One region of the Lysinibacillus sp. NPDC097287 genome, then DNA from elsewhere that is predicted to be linked to it. Evidence: riboswitches for the same ligand, from Rfam matches in the RefSeq annotation. Region 1 holds a riboswitch; the other holds the start of a gene.

The links. Region 1 has a riboswitch for lysine ahead of ACIQ2D_RS09520 (transporter substrate-binding domain-containing protein). Riboswitches for the same ligand answer to the same signal wherever they lie in the genome.
Positions count from the first base shown of each region.
Region 2: linked by a shared signal. The riboswitch ahead of ACIQ2D_RS13425 (amino acid permease) and the one ahead of ACIQ2D_RS09520 (transporter substrate-binding domain-containing protein) in region 1 are both predicted to bind lysine.

Region 1 covers NZ_JBIWCX010000005.1:106,040-110,348, reverse strand. Annotated here, with positions in the region: gene ACIQ2D_RS09530 (2-oxoglutarate dehydrogenase E1 component) at 1-336, shown strand, start outside; gene odhB (2-oxoglutarate dehydrogenase complex dihydrolipoyllysine-residue succinyltransferase) at 526-1,755, shown strand; lysine riboswitch at 2,308-2,493, shown strand; gene ACIQ2D_RS09520 (transporter substrate-binding domain-containing protein) at 2,612-3,463, shown strand; gene ACIQ2D_RS09515 (amino acid ABC transporter permease) at 3,545-4,270, shown strand; gene ACIQ2D_RS09510 (amino acid ABC transporter ATP-binding protein) at 4,283-4,309, shown strand, end outside.
Region 2 covers NZ_JBIWCX010000008.1:207,975-212,283, forward strand. Annotated here, with positions in the region: gene ACIQ2D_RS13420 (Nramp family divalent metal transporter) at 1-986, shown strand, start outside; gene ACIQ2D_RS13425 (amino acid permease) at 1,020-2,483, opposite strand; lysine riboswitch at 2,567-2,744, opposite strand; gene ACIQ2D_RS13430 (CynX/NimT family MFS transporter) at 2,921-4,126, shown strand; gene ACIQ2D_RS13435 (nitric oxide synthase oxygenase) at 4,177-4,309, opposite strand, start outside.

The DNA of each region.
Region 1 (4,309 bases):
GTAGCGATTGACTTAGCGGACCAAATTGGTGACGGTTCAGAGTTTGACCACTTACACATCGTACGTGTAGAACAACTTTACCCATTCCCAGAAGAGAAAATTGCAGATATCGTGAAACGTTATCCAAATGCAAAAGAACTTGTATGGGTACAAGAAGAACCGAAAAACCAAGGCTCATACTTATTTGCAACACAATATATGCTTGATATCGCAAACGATAACGGTAAAAAATTAACATACGTTGGTCGTCCAGCAATGTCTTCAACTGCAGAGGGTGACGCAGACTCACACAAAGCTGCACAAGCAAAATTACTAGCAGAAGCATTAGCAAAATAATTCACTATATTCATTGGCAATCAAATGAAAATTAAAGGCTAAACGTCAATTCTTTCCTTTACTTTATACAAAGGAGCAGTAGCAATTACGTTGAAGCAATTTAGATATAACTATGGCATGTAAGGCTACAAATATGGTAGCCTTACAAGTGAAATAAGATGTTTGTAAACATCAAAGGAGGAAATGAAAGTGGCTGAAATTAAAGTCCCTGAATTAGCAGAATCGATTACAGAAGGTAGCATCGCTCAATGGGTTAAAAAAGTGGGCGACCGTGTAGAAAAAGGTGAGTTCATCGTTGAACTTGAAACTGATAAAGTAAATGCAGAAATCATTTCTGAAGAAGCTGGTGTGTTAACACAAATTCTTGCTGGCGAGGGTGATACTGTTCTTGTAGGACAAGTAATCGCAGTAGTAGAAGCTGGCGAAGGCGCAGCTCCTGCACCAGCAGCACCAGTTGAAGCGGCAGCACCAGCACCACAAGCGGCTCCTGCACCAGTGGCAACAGCTCCAGTTGTAGAAGAAACTTCTGGCGAACGCGTAATTGCTTCTCCAGCAGCACGTAAGCTTGCTCGCGAAAAAGGGATTGACCTTGCAGCTGTATCTCCAGTAGATCCACAAGGTCGTGTACGTGTACAAGACGTTGCAGCGCACGGTACGGCACCAGTAGCAGTAGCAGCTCCTGTTGCGGCAGCACCTAAAGCAGTTGTTGCAGTCGACGAATCACGTGTAACAGTTGAAAAAATGAGCCGTCGTCGTCAAACAATTGCAAAACGTCTACTTGAAGTTAAACAATCAACAGCGATGCTAACTACTTTCAACGAAGTAGACATGACAAATGTGATGGCACTTCGTTCACGTAAAAAAGACCAATTCTTTGAGTCAACAGGTTCTAAACTTGGTTTCATGTCATTCTTCACAAAAGCAGTAGTTGCTGCTCTTAAAAAATATCCATACGTGAACGCTCAAATCGTTGGCGATGAAATCCACTTAAACAACTTCTTTGATATCGGTGTAGCTGTATCAACTGAAGAAGGACTAGTTGTCCCAGTTGTGCGTGATGCTGACCGTAAAAACTTCTCTGAAATTGAAGATTCAATTGCAGACTTAGCGAAAAAAGCACGCGACAAAAAATTAGGGCTAAGTGACTTATCGGGTGGTTCATTCACAATCACTAATGGTGGTGTATTCGGTTCATTAATGTCAACACCAATTATGAACGGTACACAAGCAGCTATCCTTGGTATGCACTCTATTAAAAAGCGTCCTGTTGAAGTAGATGGTGAAGTAGCAATCCGTCCAATGATGTACTTAGCATTATCTTATGACCACCGTATTATCGATGGTAAAGATTCTGTAGGTTTCTTGAAAACAGTTAAAGAGCTTCTTGAAAACCCTGAAGATTTATTGTTAAATTCATAATTTTAAGTTACAAAAAAGCCTTACGAAACTATCTTGTTTTGTAAGGCTTTTACTTGCATTAGAATTTAATTCAGAGAGTTCTGCCAATAGAGTTTTAATTATTACTATATTTACACAAATGATCATCTTCACAACCCATGTGATAAGCGCAGATAATTTTAGGTGTAATATCAAATACATTTAATGGTGTGAATAGGTTTGAAAGCTTAGTAAGCCTTATGGGGACTAGAGAAGTTGTAAGGAAACTACTCTGTAATTTACATGTGGTTTAATATTTTGCATAAGCATTAAGTTAATAAATTGGCTCGTAAAGGAACTTGGATTGAAAAAAGAAGACAAGCTAAACTACATTGTTGATTTAGATAATTGTAGTAAATATAATTCTACAAGGATTTTACAAAAAGTTAACCTGTTATCAATCGTTATCAAAAATATAATAATTATTCATTATTATTTTATCAATAGTCAGAATAATGACGAAATTATCTTGACTTAAATGTCTACTCTATAGTAGTATCTATGTATCAATTAAATATTTTCACCTCACGTTCTGTGTGAGGTAGAGGCGCGATATTTATTAGTTCATTGTTGAGTATAAGCAAGCGAAGACGCAATGAAGAAGGAAATGTCGCCGAAGTATAAAAGGAGCTCGTACTTTTATGCTGGGCTTGCAATAAATAGTTGCAGGACTGTCCTAGTAAATATAATTCCAGTTTACTAGGTTGTGCTATCTCGGAAACATGGAAGTTATAGTGAGGATTTGGGCAACTGTTGATAACGTACGACCTAAGTTCTAAACTTGGGTCGTTTTTTCATATAGTTGCTTTTATTTTTTTACAGAAAAGGGGAGATTTACATGAAAAGAAAATGGCTATTATTCATGTTGACAGTAATGACTGCAATTATGCTGGCTGCCTGTGGCACTGGCGACAAAAAAGAGGAAACAACAGGTGGAAGTGCTACACCTGAAGAAGGCGGCGAGTTCCGTATTGGGATGGAAGCAGGGTATGCTCCGTTTAACTGGACACAACAAGATGATTCAAATGGTGCAGTCAAGATTGCTGACAATGCTGAGTATGCAGGTGGTTATGACGTTCAGATGGCGAAAAAAATCGCTGAAGGCTTAGGAAAAGAATTAGTTATCGTAAAAATGGAATGGGACGGCTTAGTACCAGCCCTACAATCTGAAAAAATTGATGCAATTATTGCTGGTATGTCTCCAAACGAAGAACGTAAAAAAACAATTGATTTTACTGATAACTACTATACTTCTGATCTAGTAATGGTTGTGAAAAAAGGTAGTCAATTTGAAAATGCCAAGTCAATTAAAGACTTCTCAGGTGCTAAAATTACAGCCCAGTTAAATACTTTCCACTATACCGTGATTGACCAAATTGAAGGTGTTGAAAAGCAAACAGCAATGGAAAGCTTCCCTGCGCTTCGTGTAGCGCTACAATCTGGTAAAATTGATGGTTATGTATCAGAACGTCCAGAGGGGATTTCAGCGCAAGCTGCAAATGAAGAGTTCACATATGTAGCGTTTGAAGAAGGTTTTGACGTAAAACCAGAAGATACATCAATTGCAGTCGGTGTTCGCAAAGGTGATGCAAGTATTGAAAAAATCAATGAAATATTAAAAGGTATTCCAGAAGAAGATCGTCAACAAATTATGGAAGACGCAATTTTACAACAACCTGCAGCACAATAATCTGAAGATGCACGGGCTACATTGGTGGTCCGTGCAGTCTTTTACATAAGACGAACAACAGTCGTTGTTAGGAGGAACTACATGAGTTTTGAATGGATACTTTCAATTATAGAAAACAACTGGCAAATGTTTTTACGAGGGGCGTATTATACGCTACTAATTTCTACAATTAGTACAATTATTGGTGCATTTATCGGATTTTTTATCGGAATTATGCATACCATTCCTACGCGTAAAAAGAACGTTAAGCATTATATTTTAAAGCTTTTCAACTTTATACTGACATGCTACGTTGAATTTTTCCGTGGTACACCAATGATTGTACAAGCGATGGTTGTTTACTACGGATTAGACATGGCATTTGGTATAGATATGCACTTTATTACAGCAGGTATATTAGTAGTTTCACTTAATACAGGAGCGTATATGGCTGAAATTGTGCGTGGTGGTATTGTTTCCATTGATAAAGGACAATATGAAGCCGCTTCAGCAATAGGTATGAATCATTTGCAAATTATGATTCACGTAGTATTACCACAAGTTGCACGAAACATCTTACCGGCTACAGGTAACCAGTTAATCATGAACATTAAAGATACAGCGGTATTAAGTGTAATCGGCGTAACGGAGTTATTTTTCCAAACTAAGTCTATTTCCGGAAATAACTTCCGCTACTTTGAATCATTCTTCGTAGCTTGCGTACTATACTTTATCATGACATTTACTGCATCTCGTATTCTATTGTATGTAGAAAAACGACTTGATGGACCAGATGCATATAAAAAAGAACAGAAAGAAATAGTATAGGGGGACGAACAAATGGCAATCATTCAAATCGAACATTTA
Region 2 (4,309 bases), on a different contig from region 1:
AAAACTTTTCAAAAAAAACATCTATCTTTTTATGGATACAAGCTGAAGTTGTCATCATCGCAACCGATCTTGCCGAATTTATCGGTGCTGCACTTGGCCTATACTTACTATTTAACATCCCAATGCTGCCTGCAGCGTTCATTACCACGGTTGGCTCATTTGCTATTTTAGAATTACAACGACGTGGCTTTCGTGCTTTTGAAGCCGGCATTTCTGGCATGGTGCTCATTGTAGTGCTAGCATTTGCATTCCAAACTTTTTTAGCACAACCTGATTGGGGTGGTGTGGCAATGGGCGTTCTAACACCTCAGTTTGAAGGCATAGATTCACTATTACTTGCCACAGGAATTTTAGGGGCAACGGTAATGCCCCATGCTATTTACTTACATTCTTCATTAACACAAAGTCGTATTGTCGGTCGTAATGAAAGTGAAAAACGCCGAATATTCCGCTTTGAATTTATCGATATTATGGTTGCGATGATTATTGCGGGTGCCATCAATATGAGCATGCTCATTATTGCAGCAGCAGTGTTTCATACGCAGGGACTTGTGGTAGAAGATTTAGATGTAGCATTTAACGGACTGCGTGATGCACTCGGTCCGCTGGCGGCTATTTCATTTGGACTCGGGTTACTGATTGCCGGTTTGGCAAGTTCTTCTGTGGGGACGCTCGCTGGGGATGTTGTCATGCAGGGGTTTATCCGAAGACGGATTCCACTTTATTTGCGTCGTGCCATTACAATGATTCCACCACTTGCCATAATTGCGTCTGGTGTAAATGCAACTCACGCGCTTGTCTTGAGTCAAGTCATCTTATCGTTCGGGATAGCCTTTGCTCTTGTTCCTCTTGTAATGTTTACGAGTAAAAGAGAAATTATGGGTAGTCTAGTGAATCATAAAATCACTTCCTTCCTCGGCTGGATTGTCGTTGCGATTGTTGTTAGCTTGAATATTTATCTGCTTTGGCAGACGATTTTTGCATAAAAAAACGAGGTGCGTAGATGCACCTCGTTCTCTTTATTTATCCACAGTTAAATCACAGTTTTTCAGTGGAACGATTTTCGTTTTATGTTTTAATTTATAGCCTAACCAGAACGCTAAAAACAATGGAATACCGATGTATGATACGAGCACGCCGTACCAGTCAATCGCACCGCCCATAAAGGCTGTATAGTTTTGACCCAAAACAACAATCATACATACCGTAAAGGCAAATAACGGACCAAACGGGAACAATTTCGCTCTATACGGCAGTAATTTTGGGTCCAATCCTTGTACCTCGAATGCTTTACGGAAACGATAGTGACTAATTGCAATCCCAAGCCATGCGATGAAACCTGACATACCTGAAGCATTCAATAGCCACATATAGACAACACCGTCACCGAAGAATGAGGCAAGGAATGCTAAGCTACCTACTGCTAATGTCGCAAGTAACGCGTAAATTGGAATACCACGACGGCTAAGCTTCATGAAAATTTTCGGTGCATGACCGTCTACTGCAAGACTCCATAGCATACGTGATGCTGCATAGAGCCCTGAGTTACCCGCTGAAAGCATCGCAGTTAAAATAATCGCGTTCATGAATGAAGCAGCAAAGGCAATCCCTAAGCGTTCAAACACTAACGTAAATGGTGATACAGCGATATCTTCAGATAATAAGCGTTCGTCTGTAAACGGAATCAGCATCCCGATTGCAGCAATCGCTAAAATATAGAATAAAATAATACGCCAGAAAACTGATTTTACGGCTTTCGGAATATTTTTACCTGGATCATCTGTTTCACCAGCCGTAACCCCTAGTAATTCTGTCCCTTGGAACGAGAATCCTGCTGCTAGGAAAATCCCGAACGTCGCTAAGAAACCCCCATGGAACGGCCCATCACTAATGAAGAAATTCGTAAAGCCGACCGGTGCTTGTCCACCTAAAATACCAAAAATCATCAGAAAACTAACGATGATGAATACTATTACCGTTGCGACTTTAATCATCGAAAACCAATATTCACTTTCCCCATAGCTTTTTACAGACAATAAGTTAAATGTTAACACGACTGCAATGAACATGACTGTCCATAAAGCAGAAGAACTATCTGGGAACCAATATTTCATAATAAGCGATACGGCCGCGATTTCTGCTGCAATTGTAATCGCCCAGTTATACCAATAGTTCCAGCCAAGTGCAAAGCCTAATGCTGGATCGACAAATTTTGTCGCATACGTACTAAATGAACCGGATGATGGCATATAGGCTGCCATCTCGCCAAGACTCGTCATTAAGAAGTACACCATAACTCCGATTAGCGCATAGGCCAGTAGCGCACCACCAGGACCTGCCTGAGCTATTGCACCACCACTCGCTAAAAATAGCCCTGTACCAATTGTTCCACCAAGAGAAATCATGGTAATATGGCGACTTTTCAATTCTTTTTTCAGTTTCGGAGCTTTATGCCCTAGCTGATTTACTTTTATTTCACTCACGTTAATAGCTTCCTTCCTTCTTAGAGGCAAAAAAATACCATCACAACACGATGCGATGGCTAAGTAGAATCCTCTGTTCTTTAAAACACGATAGCACAACACGTCGATCAAAACGTGACAGTTCTGTTCCTTTCGGAGACAGCCCCAGCATGAAGTTTTCAAGTCCCTTCACACTTCGGCGATATTTCCTTTCAGCTAATTTCATTAATGCTTGTCATTTCCATTAGCGTACTCTTAAATAACGCGACCTCTACCTCAATACAAACATGAGGCATTAATATATTAAATTTATGATGTAATTAAGCTTAACATATACCCTTTTACATTTCAATACGCATTTAAATGTTCAGTATTTTATGAACTTTCTACTATTTTTTTAAGCATGATAAAATGATATAGTGGTTCGAATTATAACTTTTATATCAGGAGGTCTTACTTTGGTAACTCATGAACAATCTACTTCTCCTAGCAAAAAATTAAGCTGGACAGGTACAACATTGTTACTTGTCATCGGTATTATTTTTATCGCATCTACTCTACGTATGCCGTTGACTGCCGTTGGACCATCCATTTCCTTCATTCGTGAAGGGCTAGGTATCTCTAATGTACTTGCTGGTTTATTAACAACAATTCCTTTGTTGGCTTTTGCAGTGGTGTCGCCCTTTGCACCCATTGTGGCACGCAAATTTGGATTAGAATTAACATTACTTTTATCTACTATTTTACTTGCGCTTGGTATCGTATTACGCTCACTTGGCACAACTGAATTACTCGTATTCGGAACGATACTTATTGGCGTTGCAATCTCTTTCGGGAATGTACTAATTCCAGGGCTTCTAAAATTGAAATTCCCTTACCATGTCGGTTTACTAATGGCTTGCTTTACGATGTCAATGAATCTTTCAGCCGGTGTGGGTGCAGGCATTAGCTATCCAGTCGCCAATTCGTCACTGGGCTGGCAAGGTGCACTTGCCCTATCTATTGTCCTTGTAGTCATCACAATACTTATTTGGATTCCACAATTGAAGTTCAATAAGCCTGAACCAACTGTTGCTACTACGAAAGTCCGTATACCGTTGTGGAAATCTCCAGTAACGTGGGCAGTAACTGGCGCGATGGGCTTACAATCTCTACTATTTTACACAACAGCCGCTTGGATTCCTGAAATCTATATAGCTCAAGGCTTGCCAGCTGACCGTGCTGGATGGATGTTCTCGACAATGCAGTTATCACAAATTCCAATGGCTATACTCACACCTATTATCGCTGGCAAAATGAAGTCGCAGCGTCCGCTCGTTTTCGTTTTTACAGCATTTTATTTAATAGGCTTTATCGGCTTAGTTATGGAATGGACAAGCCTTGCTGTTCTTTGGATGGTGTTTTTAGGAATGGCGGGTGGCGCTTCATTTGCACTAGCAATGATGCTCTTTACATTACGAACACGTACAGCTTACGAGGCTGCTGATCTATCAGGGTTTGCGCAGTCTGGGGGTTACTTACTTGCAGCTTCTGGTCCGATATTATTTGGCTATCTACACGATCTATTCGGTGGGTGGGACATCGCTGGCTGGCTATTTATTGTTGTAGTGTTAGTACTATTCGCAAGTGCTATGAGGGCTTCTAAAAATGAATATGTAAATTAGGAGTTACAAAAAGGCATCTCATCTAAATTACGATGAGATGCCTTTACTTGTTAATAGGGTGGCTTTTGATAGAAATAATTCGGTGTGTTGTACACATTCACATACGGCTTGTGGAAAATATGCGTTGATGCTGGTGATAGCGGTGGAATAAGCCAGCTCCAATTACCAGTAAGTTCACGCCCT